Regions from separate parts of the Aminipila butyrica genome, predicted to be linked through region 1. Evidence: predicted binding sites of a transcription regulator. Region 1 holds the regulator's gene; each other region holds the start of a gene.

Region 1 (3,283 bases):
GTACCGCCTCCCAGGTCATATACTAAAATCTTGTGATGTCCATTATCCTTATCCAATCCATAAGCCAAAGATGCAGCTGTCGGTTCGTTGATGATTCGCTTTACATCTAAACCGGCAATCTTGCCAGCGTCTTTTGTGGCCTGCTTCTGAGCGTCTGTAAAGTAAGCTGGTACGGTAATAACCGCTTCCGTTACCTTTCCGCCCAAGTAGCTTTCCGCATCAGCCTTTAGCTTGCCTAGAATCATCGCTGAAATATCCTGTGGTGTATACTGTTTTCCGTCAATTTCTACCTTGTGGTCGGAACCCATGTACGTCTTGATGGACGCAATAGTCCGATCCGGGTTAGTGATGGCCTGTCTCTTCGCCGTTTCACCTACTAGACGTTCTCCACCTTTGGTGAAGCCTACCACTGACGGTGTGGTTCGATTTCCTTCTGCGTTAGCTATTACTACAGGCTCACCGCCCTCCAGAACAGATACACAGGAATTTGTAGTCCCTAAGTCTATACCTATTACTTTTCCCATAATATATTACCTCCCTAATTTGCGACCTTGACCATGCTTGGCCGTATTACTTTACCATTTAATTTGTATCCTTTTTGTAAGACCGCTGTTACAAGGCCGCTTTCGTGCTCTTCACTGTCTTCGGTCATTACAGCATTGTGAAAGTTGGGATCAAATGCTACTCCCGTTGCTTCGATTTCTTCTAATCCGCTTTTTTCCAGTACCCCCTTGAAAATCTTAAATATGTTGTTCATACCCTGAACAAACCCTTCCTCGCCCTCGCCGTGAGCAAGTGCTCTTTCAAAGTTATCTATCACATCAAGCAATTCTGAAACGATTTTCTCGTTTGCATATGCATAAATGTCACTTTTCTCTTTTTCTGTTCTTCTTTTGTAATTCTGGAAGTCCGCCATCAGCCGCAAATACTTCTGTTCGCTCTCTTCAGCCGGAACATCCTCTGTCTCTGGTTCAACTGCCACCTCTGGGGCCTCCGTGTCCTGAGCTTCGCTTTCCTTTGTATTAGCTTCCCCTGTTGCCTCTGTTCCATCCGCTTCCTGCGCTTCCAGGATATCCACATCCTTTTCGGCTGCGGTCTTCTGCTGGTTAATCATCGTCCTCACTACCTCCTGTCAGTTTAAAAGTGTTATTCAAATTTTCGGTTATATACTCGATAACAGAAGTTACCTCGTCGTATTTCATTCTGGTGGGACCAATCACACCGATTTTCCCGATCAGTTTGCCGTCTATGTGGTATGTGGCGGTAATCAAACTACAATTCTGCATCATGTCATCTGCATTTTCATTTCCAATCGTAATAATCACGCCGTTTTCCCGATCAATCAACTTTTTAGTAAAGTCTTCTTTCTTGTTCAACAGCTCTAGAAATACTTTCGCCTTGTCGATGTCATTGTATTCTGGTATGGAAAAGATGTTGGTCAATCCATCCATATACAAATCGACGTTGAGCATTTTTTCTAGGGTTTTCATAAAGTTTGGCATAATGTTCTGTGCCAGCATGCCCATGGCTTCTAAATCCGTCTCAAAGGAGCGGATAATATCCACCGTCAAAGCTTCGCTGATGGTCTTACCTCTAAAGTTATAGGTCATAGATTTGGATAGCAGCTCCAAATTTTCCCTAGTGTAAGCCACCCGAATCTTCAGTGCCGTGTTAGACACTTTACCACTTTCCGCCACAATCATCAGCACCACGGTGCTATCGTCTACAGGCAGAACATTAACAAACCGCAATTTATCCTCATCGGTCTTGGGAGTCATCGCAAAGGATGTCAAGTTGGTGATTTCAGACAGCAGGCTGGCCGCATGCTGAATGGTTCTTTCAAACTCCGACATATCGCTTTGCAGCTTCTCTGAAATAATCTGTTTTTCCTCCAAGCTCAATTCCTTCTTGCTCATAAGCTCGTTTACATACAGCCTGTACCCTTTGTCAGAAGGTACCCTGCCGGCTGACGTATGAGGATGGGTCAAAAATCCCATGTCTTCCAAATCGGACATTTCATTGCGAATCGTAGCTGGACTCACACCTAACTCATACTTCTTTGAAAGGGTTCTGGATCCAACCGGTTCACCAGTGCGAATAAAATCACCGATGATGGCCTGTAATATTCTCAATTTTCTTTCGTTTAAATCCATCTTGCTCACCCTTTCTTTGTTAGCACTCACGTCGCATGAGTGCTAACTACATTTTTAATTTAACACTCTTATGGTGTAATGTCAACACTTCTTGCAAAAAAAGATATAATTTTTTGATTTTGTCCTTGCCGTTTATCTACCAATATAAAAGTCGGCTAGGTCAAAGAAATTCTTTGGGCCTTGCCGACTTTTACAGTTACTGATTATCCGTGTTCTTTTACTTATTTTTCTTCCCCAAATAAGCTTCCTGAATGGTTGAATCCGCCAGTAGCTCTTTTGCGCTGCCTGAGGCGGTAATAACCCCCTGTTCCAGCACATACGCTTTATCCGCTACCGAAAGTGCTTTAAAGGCATTTTGTTCCACCAGCAGCAGCGTTTTACCCATCTGTTTAATTTCTACGATAATCTCAAAGATAGTGTTGATTAAGAGCGGTGCTAAGCCTAAAGATGGTTCATCCAGCATGATTAAGTTTGGATTGGACATCAATCCCCTGCCCATAGCCAACATCTGCTGCTCCCCGCCTGACAACGTACCGGCAACTTGTTTTTCCCGTTCTTTTAATCTGGGAAAAAGGTGATACACCCGCTCAAAGTCTTCCTGAATCCCCTTCTTATCCGTCCTAAGATACGCACCCATTTTTAAGTTTTCGTGCACAGAGAGGTTGGCAAAGATGATACGTCCTTCCGGTACCTGACAAACTCCCGCCTTAACCACTTTATGAGCCTGTCTGGGAAGGTTCTGGTCTTCATAGATTACATCTCCCTGATATTTGACCATACCGCTGATAGCATTTAATAAGGAAGATTTACCTGCACCGTTTGAACCGATGATGGTAACAATTTCTCCCTGCTGGACATCGATGGAAATTCCCCGGAGAGCATGAATACCACCGTAGTGCACATTAAGATTGTTTACCTTCAACATGAATGTCTTCCTCCTTCCCCAGATATGCTTCGATTACCCGCTTGTCGTCCTGTATCTCATCCGGCGTACCTTCCGCCAAGGCTTTACCAAAGTTTAATACAAAGATTTTATCGCACAGTCCCATGATTAAATCCATGTGATGTTCAATGATGAGGACAGTCAGATTAAAATCATCTCGTATCTGCCGAATCAGCTCCATCAGCTG
Region 2 (3,283 bases), 720 kb from region 1:
TCGCAGGTTGTATGGATTTTGGATGTTGTTGGCCATCATCAAATCGCAGACGGACACATTGTACTGCTTGCAGATGGAATAGAGAGTATCCCCGGCCACAACCGTATGGACCGCTACACAGTAACATTTTCTTTTCATATTTTTAAATTCACCCCTTGCGCAATTTCATATAGTATATACTATTTGCAGGAGTGGTATTTTGTGATAAAATGTTCAGGTATAATTTTTAAGAGCAATAGAAAGGATGGTCTGTTTTGAGGCGATTTTTTAATCCTACATTTTTTGTTTTACTGCTGGTTATGGCCGGTATGGCCTGGATGGGAGGCCGATTTTCCAATCCGCTGGATTGGCTTATGGGGATGGCCTTGTCCCTTCCAGCTATTGTTATCGGTCTGTCCTTTCACGAGTTTGGACACGCCGTGGCAGCCTATAAGCTGGGCGATATGACGCCAAAGTATCAGGGTCGGGTGACGCTGAATCCGTTGGCACATATAGATCCCTTTGGTTTTCTCTGCCTGATGGTAGCGGGTTTTGGCTGGGGTGTTCCGGTTCAGGTCGACCCGCGAAATTTCAAGAATCCCCGCAGGGATGAGCTTATTGTATCGGTGGCTGGAGTCTGCATGAATCTGCTGCTGGCAGTAATTGCCGGGGGCATTTTGAAATTGTTTTATACCTTTGCTGCCGGGTTCATGACTTTATCTTACATGGGTGGCGTGGTGCAGCAAATCCTCGTCTACGTGATTATTATCAATCTGGTACTGATGATTTTTAATTTGCTGCCGATTCCTCCGCTAGACGGCTTTGGCATCATCACGGAGGTTTTCAACCTAAAGCAGACGGAATTCTACTATAAAATCTACGACAAAGGCTTTCTGATTCTCATGGTATTAATTGTATTCAACATTACAGACCTCGTGCTGAATCCCTTAGTGAGCCTTTGCTACAGAGGTATTATGGCTATCTTTTTCTAGTCAGTTTAAACTCCAGTCTTGGGGAATATGCTCCTGCCCCCAGGTGCAGAGCGCGTTTAAAATAGGCATTAGGGATTGGCCGGTTTCTGTCAGGCTGTATTCTACCTTTGGGGGAACTTGAGGGTATTCCCTGCGGCAGATGATTCCGTCCAGCTCCAGTTCTTTCAGCTGAGCACTGAGCATTTTATGGGTTACCGGACCCAAGGCTCGTTTTAATTGGTTGTAGCGAAGGACTTCTGCTTTCCACAGCCAGAAGAGGATGTGCATTTTCCACTTGCCATTAATGAGGGAGGCGGCATAGGCAAAAGGGCGGACGTTTACATCCTCTGATGGGGTACATTTCGTGGCCTTTAAGTTTTCCATCTGTGTTCTCCTCTTAACTCAACCAGAAAAAACAGACTTGTGGGCTGCTCGGGCACCCAAGATACTGTTTTGCGGCCAGCTTAGGCTGAGACGCCTTGTCATTTTCCATCATTCATATTCCTCCTATGCGTTTATTTTCTAATATCTTTTTTAGTTTAGTCTTAAATCTTCCCTCTAGCAAGTAGTTTTTATAATTTTTTAATCACTTACACCCAGTGGTTTCAATACCTTTAAGAAATTGTTAGCACTCTAACGTGATGAGTGCTAAAAAGTTGTTTACTTTTTGAGTAAGTAGGTATAATATAAGTATATGAGAGAAATTATGTTAAAAGAATCTTCCGGATGAGCCGTAAACTTTGCAAGTAAATGTGCCAAAAGGAGGGTTTTCGTGAGGGAGGGATGATAGATGAACTTTGATAAGTATACGCAAAATGCACAGGGTGCAATTATGGATTGCCAGAACTTAGCTATTCAGGAAGGACACCAGCAGGTAGATGGAGAACACCTGCACGCAGCACTGCTTGGACAGCAGGAGGGATTGATTCCCAAACTTCTGCAATACATGGGCCTGGACCCGGTGCAGATTAGCCGAGAGCTGGCGGCGGAACTGGATAAGCTACCTAAAGTCACAGGGGGAAATGATCAGGTTTATTCCACCAATCGGCTGAGCAGGCTATTTATGGAAGCAGAAAAGATTGCAGGTCGCTTTAAGGACGAATATGTCAGCGTAGAGCACTTGTATTTGGCTTTGTTGGAAGAAAAACTGACTCCGTCAGCGAAGATTTTTAAAAAATATGATATTACAAAGGAAAAATTTCTGCAAAATCTGACCAAGGTCCGAGGTAATCAGCGGGTGACCAGCCAGAATCCGGAGGAGAATTACGAGGCGCTGAGCAAATATGGCCGAGACTTGGTGGAGATGGCCAGAGATGGTAAGCTGGATCCGGTGATCGGCCGAGATGCAGAGATTCGTCACGCCATTCAGATTCTTTCCCGAAGGACCAAGAATAATCCGGTGCTTATCGGCGAACCAGGTGTGGGCAAGACTGCCGTGGTGGAGGGGCTGGCGCAGCGGATTCTCAACGGCGATGTACCGGAGGGGCTGAAAGACAAGACGATCTTCGCTCTAGATATGGGAGCGCTTATTGCCGGAGCTAAGTTCCGAGGGGAATTTGAGGAACGGTTGAAAGCTGTCCTCAACGAAGTAGAAAAGTCTGAAGGCCGCATCCTCCTGTTTATTGATGAAATTCACAATATTGTGGGAGCTGGACGGACGGAAGGTTCTATGGATGCCGGCAACTTATTGAAGCCGAAGCTGGCCCGGGGAGAACTTCACTGCATTGGGGCTACGACTTTGGATGAATACCGAAAATATATTGAAAAGGATGCGGCCCTGGAGCGGCGCTTCCAGAAGGTGCTGGTAGATCAGCCGACGGTGGAGGATACCATCTCCATTTTGCGGGGGCTGAAAGAGCGTTTTGAGATTCACCATGGCGTGCGGATTACCGACGGGGCACTCATCGCCTGTGCCACCCTTTCCGACCGCTATATCAGCGACCGTTTTCTGCCAGACAAGGCGATCGACCTGATGGACGAGGCTGCCTCTAAAATCCGTACAGAAATCGATAGCCTGCCAGCGGAATTGGATGAGATTTCTAGGAAAATTATGCAGCTGGAGATTGAGAAGCAGGCCCTTTCCAAGGAAAAGGATGCAGCCTCGAAGCAGCGGCTGGATAATCTGGAAAAGGAGCTGTCCGAGCTGAAAGCTGAAAACGCTTCCATGCGGGCACAGTGGGAAAACGAAAAGAAATCCATCACCGACGTGAAAGCGGTGAAACAACAGGTGGAGGACGTAAAACATCAGATTGAAGAAGCCGAACGGAAATACGACTTGGAGTTGCTGGCCAAGTTGAAATACGGTACGTTGCCGGAGCTGGAAAAGACGTTGC
Region 3 (3,283 bases), 960 kb from region 1:
CTTTTCCAGAGCCTCTTTTTCTTCGGCGGTCTCTTCGATACCCAAATCATCACTGGAAACGGATTTAAAGGACTTTTCTTCTACCGCCCCGATAATTTTGATAGCAAATTCGTCGATTTCATCTGTGCAGTATAGGATCTCATACCCCTTATCCTTCAGCATTTCAGTCTGAGGCTGCTTATCCAGCTTCTCTCGGCTTTCGCCGCAAGCATAATAAATATATTTCTGGTCCTCTTTCATTCGGGACACGTACTCTGCAAAGGTCACCAGTTTCTTTTCCGAAGAGGAATAGAACATGAGCAATTCCTGCACCGCATCCTTGTGCATGCCAAACTCATTGTACGCACCAAATTTCAGCTGCATGCCAAAGTTCTCAAAGAAGGTCTCATACTTCTCCCGATCGGTGTGAAGCATATCTAATAGTTCAGCTTTAATCTTCTTCTCCAGCCGAACGGCAATCGCTTTTAACTGCCTATCGTGCTGTAACAACTCTCTGGAGATATTCAGGGACAAATCCTGTGAGTCCACCAGCCCTCTGACAAAACTGAAATAATCCGGTAGAAGATCGGCACACTTTTCCATGATTAAAACACCGCTGGAATAAAGCTGCAAGCCCTTTTCGTACTCCTTGGTGTAATAATTGTATGGCGTCCGAGCTGGAATATACATCAGCGCATTATAGGTCGACACGCCCTCGACATTGGTGTGAATCACCTTAGCCGGTTCTTCAAAATCGAAGAATTTTTCTTTATAAAATTGGTTGTAATCTTCCTCTGTAATAGTGCCTTTGCTCTTCTTCCAAATAGGCACCATGCTGTTCAAGGTTTCATCTTCTCTGTAGGTTTCGTATTCCGGCGTATAATCCTTATCCGCCTTCTGCTCTTCGCTTGCTTCCTTCATTCGATGCTTTTCCGCATTCATCTTGATAGGGTAGCGGATATAATCTGAGTATTTTTTAATCAGACCTTTCACCTTGTATTCTTCCAGGAACTCCCCGTACTTTTCATCTTCTGTATCTTCTTTGATATACAGGATAATTTCCGTTCCTGGGTTCTCTTTTTCGCATGGCTCTATGCTGTAGCCCTCTGCTCCAGTAGATTCCCATAGATGTGCCTGCTCTTGTCCATAGGCCTTGCTGACTACCTGAATCTTAGACGCAACCATAAAGGCCGAATAAAAGCCCACGCCAAATTGACCGATAATATCAATTTCTTCCTTGGCATCCATCTTATCTGCATTTTCTTCTTTAAATTGCAGCGATCCACTTTTCGCTATGGTGCCCAGATTGTTCTCCATTTCCTCTTTGGACATACCGATACCGTTATCGCTTATGGTTAAGGTGCGAGCTTCCTTATCCACCGCCAGCCGGATATAAAAATCATCTCTGGAGATACCTGTGTTCTCTGTTAAAGCCAGGTAGTAGAGTTTGTCGATGGCATCGCTGGCATTGGAGATTAGCTCTCTCAGGAATATTTCCTTGTGTGTGTAAATTGAATGAATCATCAAGTCCAACAGCCGCTTGGATTCTGCTTTAAATTGTTTCTTTTCCATATACAATTCCCTCTTTCTCTTTTATGTGATGCAATATTGCTGTATGTAAATACGTTATCAGCCTGTTTGGCACTCACTATATACGAGTGCTAACAAATATAATATACATTGCTTGTCACAAAAAATCAAGAGAAAAAGGGAAAAAAATATATAATGGATTTATCAAATAATACAAAATTTATATGGACGTTAACAATAAAAAAAGAAAACCATATTTTTAGAAAACAAAAGACCCAAGATTGCAATAATCTTGGGTCTTTTCCGTAAGCTTAAAATTAACGCTTGGAGAACTGAGATGCTCTTCTTGCCTTCTTTAAACCGTACTTCTTTCTTTCCTTCATACGAGGGTCTCTCGTTAAGAATCCTGCTGCTTTCAGCAGTGCTCTGAACGCTTCTTTGTCTGCTACGCACAGTGCTCTGGAGATACCATGTCTCAAAGCACCTGCCTGACCAGTGAAACCGCCACCGTTTACAGTAGCAATTACGTCAAACTTGCCTTCGCAGCCAGCCACCTCGAAAGGCCGTCTAACTTCTCTTTTAACAATTTCCATTCCGAAATATTCTTCCAGCGGCTTCTTGTTTACGATGATCTCACCTTTTCCAGGGATTAATCGAACTCTAGCAACTGAGGACTTTCTTCTTCCGGTTCCCTGATATTGAATCTTTGCCATTGTCTATTCCTCCCTTTCCTAAAATTCCCAAACTTCTGGCTTCTGAGCTGCATGATCGTGCTGTGTACCTGCATAAACCTTCAGTTTTTTGTACATCTGTCTGCCAAGCTTGCCGTTTGGCATCATGCCTTTTACAGCATGTCTGATTATTTCGTCTGGCTTCTTTGCCTGTAACTTTTCAAAAGTGATCTCACGAAGACCGCCTGGATATCCAGTATGTCTCTTATAAATCTTTTCTTTTCTCTTCTTACCTGTTACTTCTACCTTCTCTGCATTAATTACGATTACATAGTCTCCGCAATCAACGTGTGGTGTGTAGATTGGCTTTTTCTTACCTCTAAGAATAGCAGCAACTTCGGATGCAAGTCTACCAAGAGTCTTACCCTCAGCATCAATTACATACCACTTATGCTCTACTTCATGAGGCTTCGCGATAAATGATTTCATTTTTCCCTCCTCACCTACTAAAATTGGCACCTGCCAATCACTTTCGGCAACTTTACTATAACGTTGCGGGCCACGGCCGGTCTTTCCCAGCCTGCACCCTGTATGAAAAAGCCCTAAACGGATCTTTGACATTCTTTTCCGGCACCGTGTAACACACAATGCAGAATTAGTTTACACTTTTTGAGGGTTTAAGTCAATAAAAACTTCTATTTTCTTTTGGCCACTTCCACAATTTCCATGAACTTTTTCATGATATAACCGAAGTTCTCTTTTACATGAGGCAGCTTGCACTGACTGCAATCTTTAATGTTGTCTTCTGTATATCTAAAATTGCCCCCGCACTTGTCTCCCAGAGCATAGAGCGGGCAGTAGCAGAACAGGCAGTTGAACTCCTCCGGCTTACTGGTGGGATGACAGGGAAAATATTCACATTTGCTGTGATTAAAAAAGGAATATTGCTTGCCCACCCAATGAGGCTGCTCTTCCTGTCCACCCTTCACTTCTTTATTTTGATCTTCCATCGTTACTCCTCCTCTATATTCATGCATTTCCTATTCATAGATTTACCGGCCTGGAAATCAGCAGTGTTTCTGACAATTTAAGTCGCTCTCCTT

What was found. Region 1 encodes HrcA, which represses chaperone genes, less so after heat shock. Its sites were predicted from a motif close to TTAGCACTCNNNNNNNNNGAGTGCTAA; they were not measured.
Region 2: the regulator HrcA is predicted to act here: its motif matches at 1,576-1,602, upstream of clpB (ATP-dependent chaperone ClpB).
Region 3: the regulator HrcA is predicted to act here: its motif matches at 1,618-1,644, upstream of htpG (molecular chaperone HtpG).

What each region holds. Positions count from the first base shown of each region.
Region 1 covers NZ_CP048649.1:2,014,395-2,017,677, forward strand. The annotation lists gene dnaK (molecular chaperone DnaK) at 1-524, opposite strand, end outside; gene grpE (nucleotide exchange factor GrpE) at 539-1,114, opposite strand; gene hrcA (heat-inducible transcriptional repressor HrcA) at 1,107-2,153, opposite strand; gene Ami103574_RS09560 (ABC transporter ATP-binding protein) at 2,371-3,078, opposite strand; gene Ami103574_RS09565 (ABC transporter ATP-binding protein) at 3,056-3,283, opposite strand, start outside.
Region 2 covers NZ_CP048649.1:1,297,162-1,300,444, forward strand. The annotation lists gene Ami103574_RS06270 (LysM peptidoglycan-binding domain-containing protein) at 1-138, opposite strand, end outside; gene Ami103574_RS06275 (site-2 protease family protein) at 255-971, shown strand; gene Ami103574_RS06280 (winged helix-turn-helix transcriptional regulator) at 972-1,334, opposite strand; gene clpB (ATP-dependent chaperone ClpB) at 1,741-3,283, shown strand, end outside.
Region 3 covers NZ_CP048649.1:2,977,427-2,980,709, forward strand. The annotation lists gene htpG (molecular chaperone HtpG) at 1-1,551, opposite strand, end outside; gene rpsI (30S ribosomal protein S9) at 1,827-2,222, opposite strand; gene rplM (50S ribosomal protein L13) at 2,241-2,669, opposite strand; gene Ami103574_RS14080 (cysteine-rich small domain-containing protein) at 2,876-3,136, opposite strand; gene murI (glutamate racemase) at 3,225-3,283, opposite strand, start outside.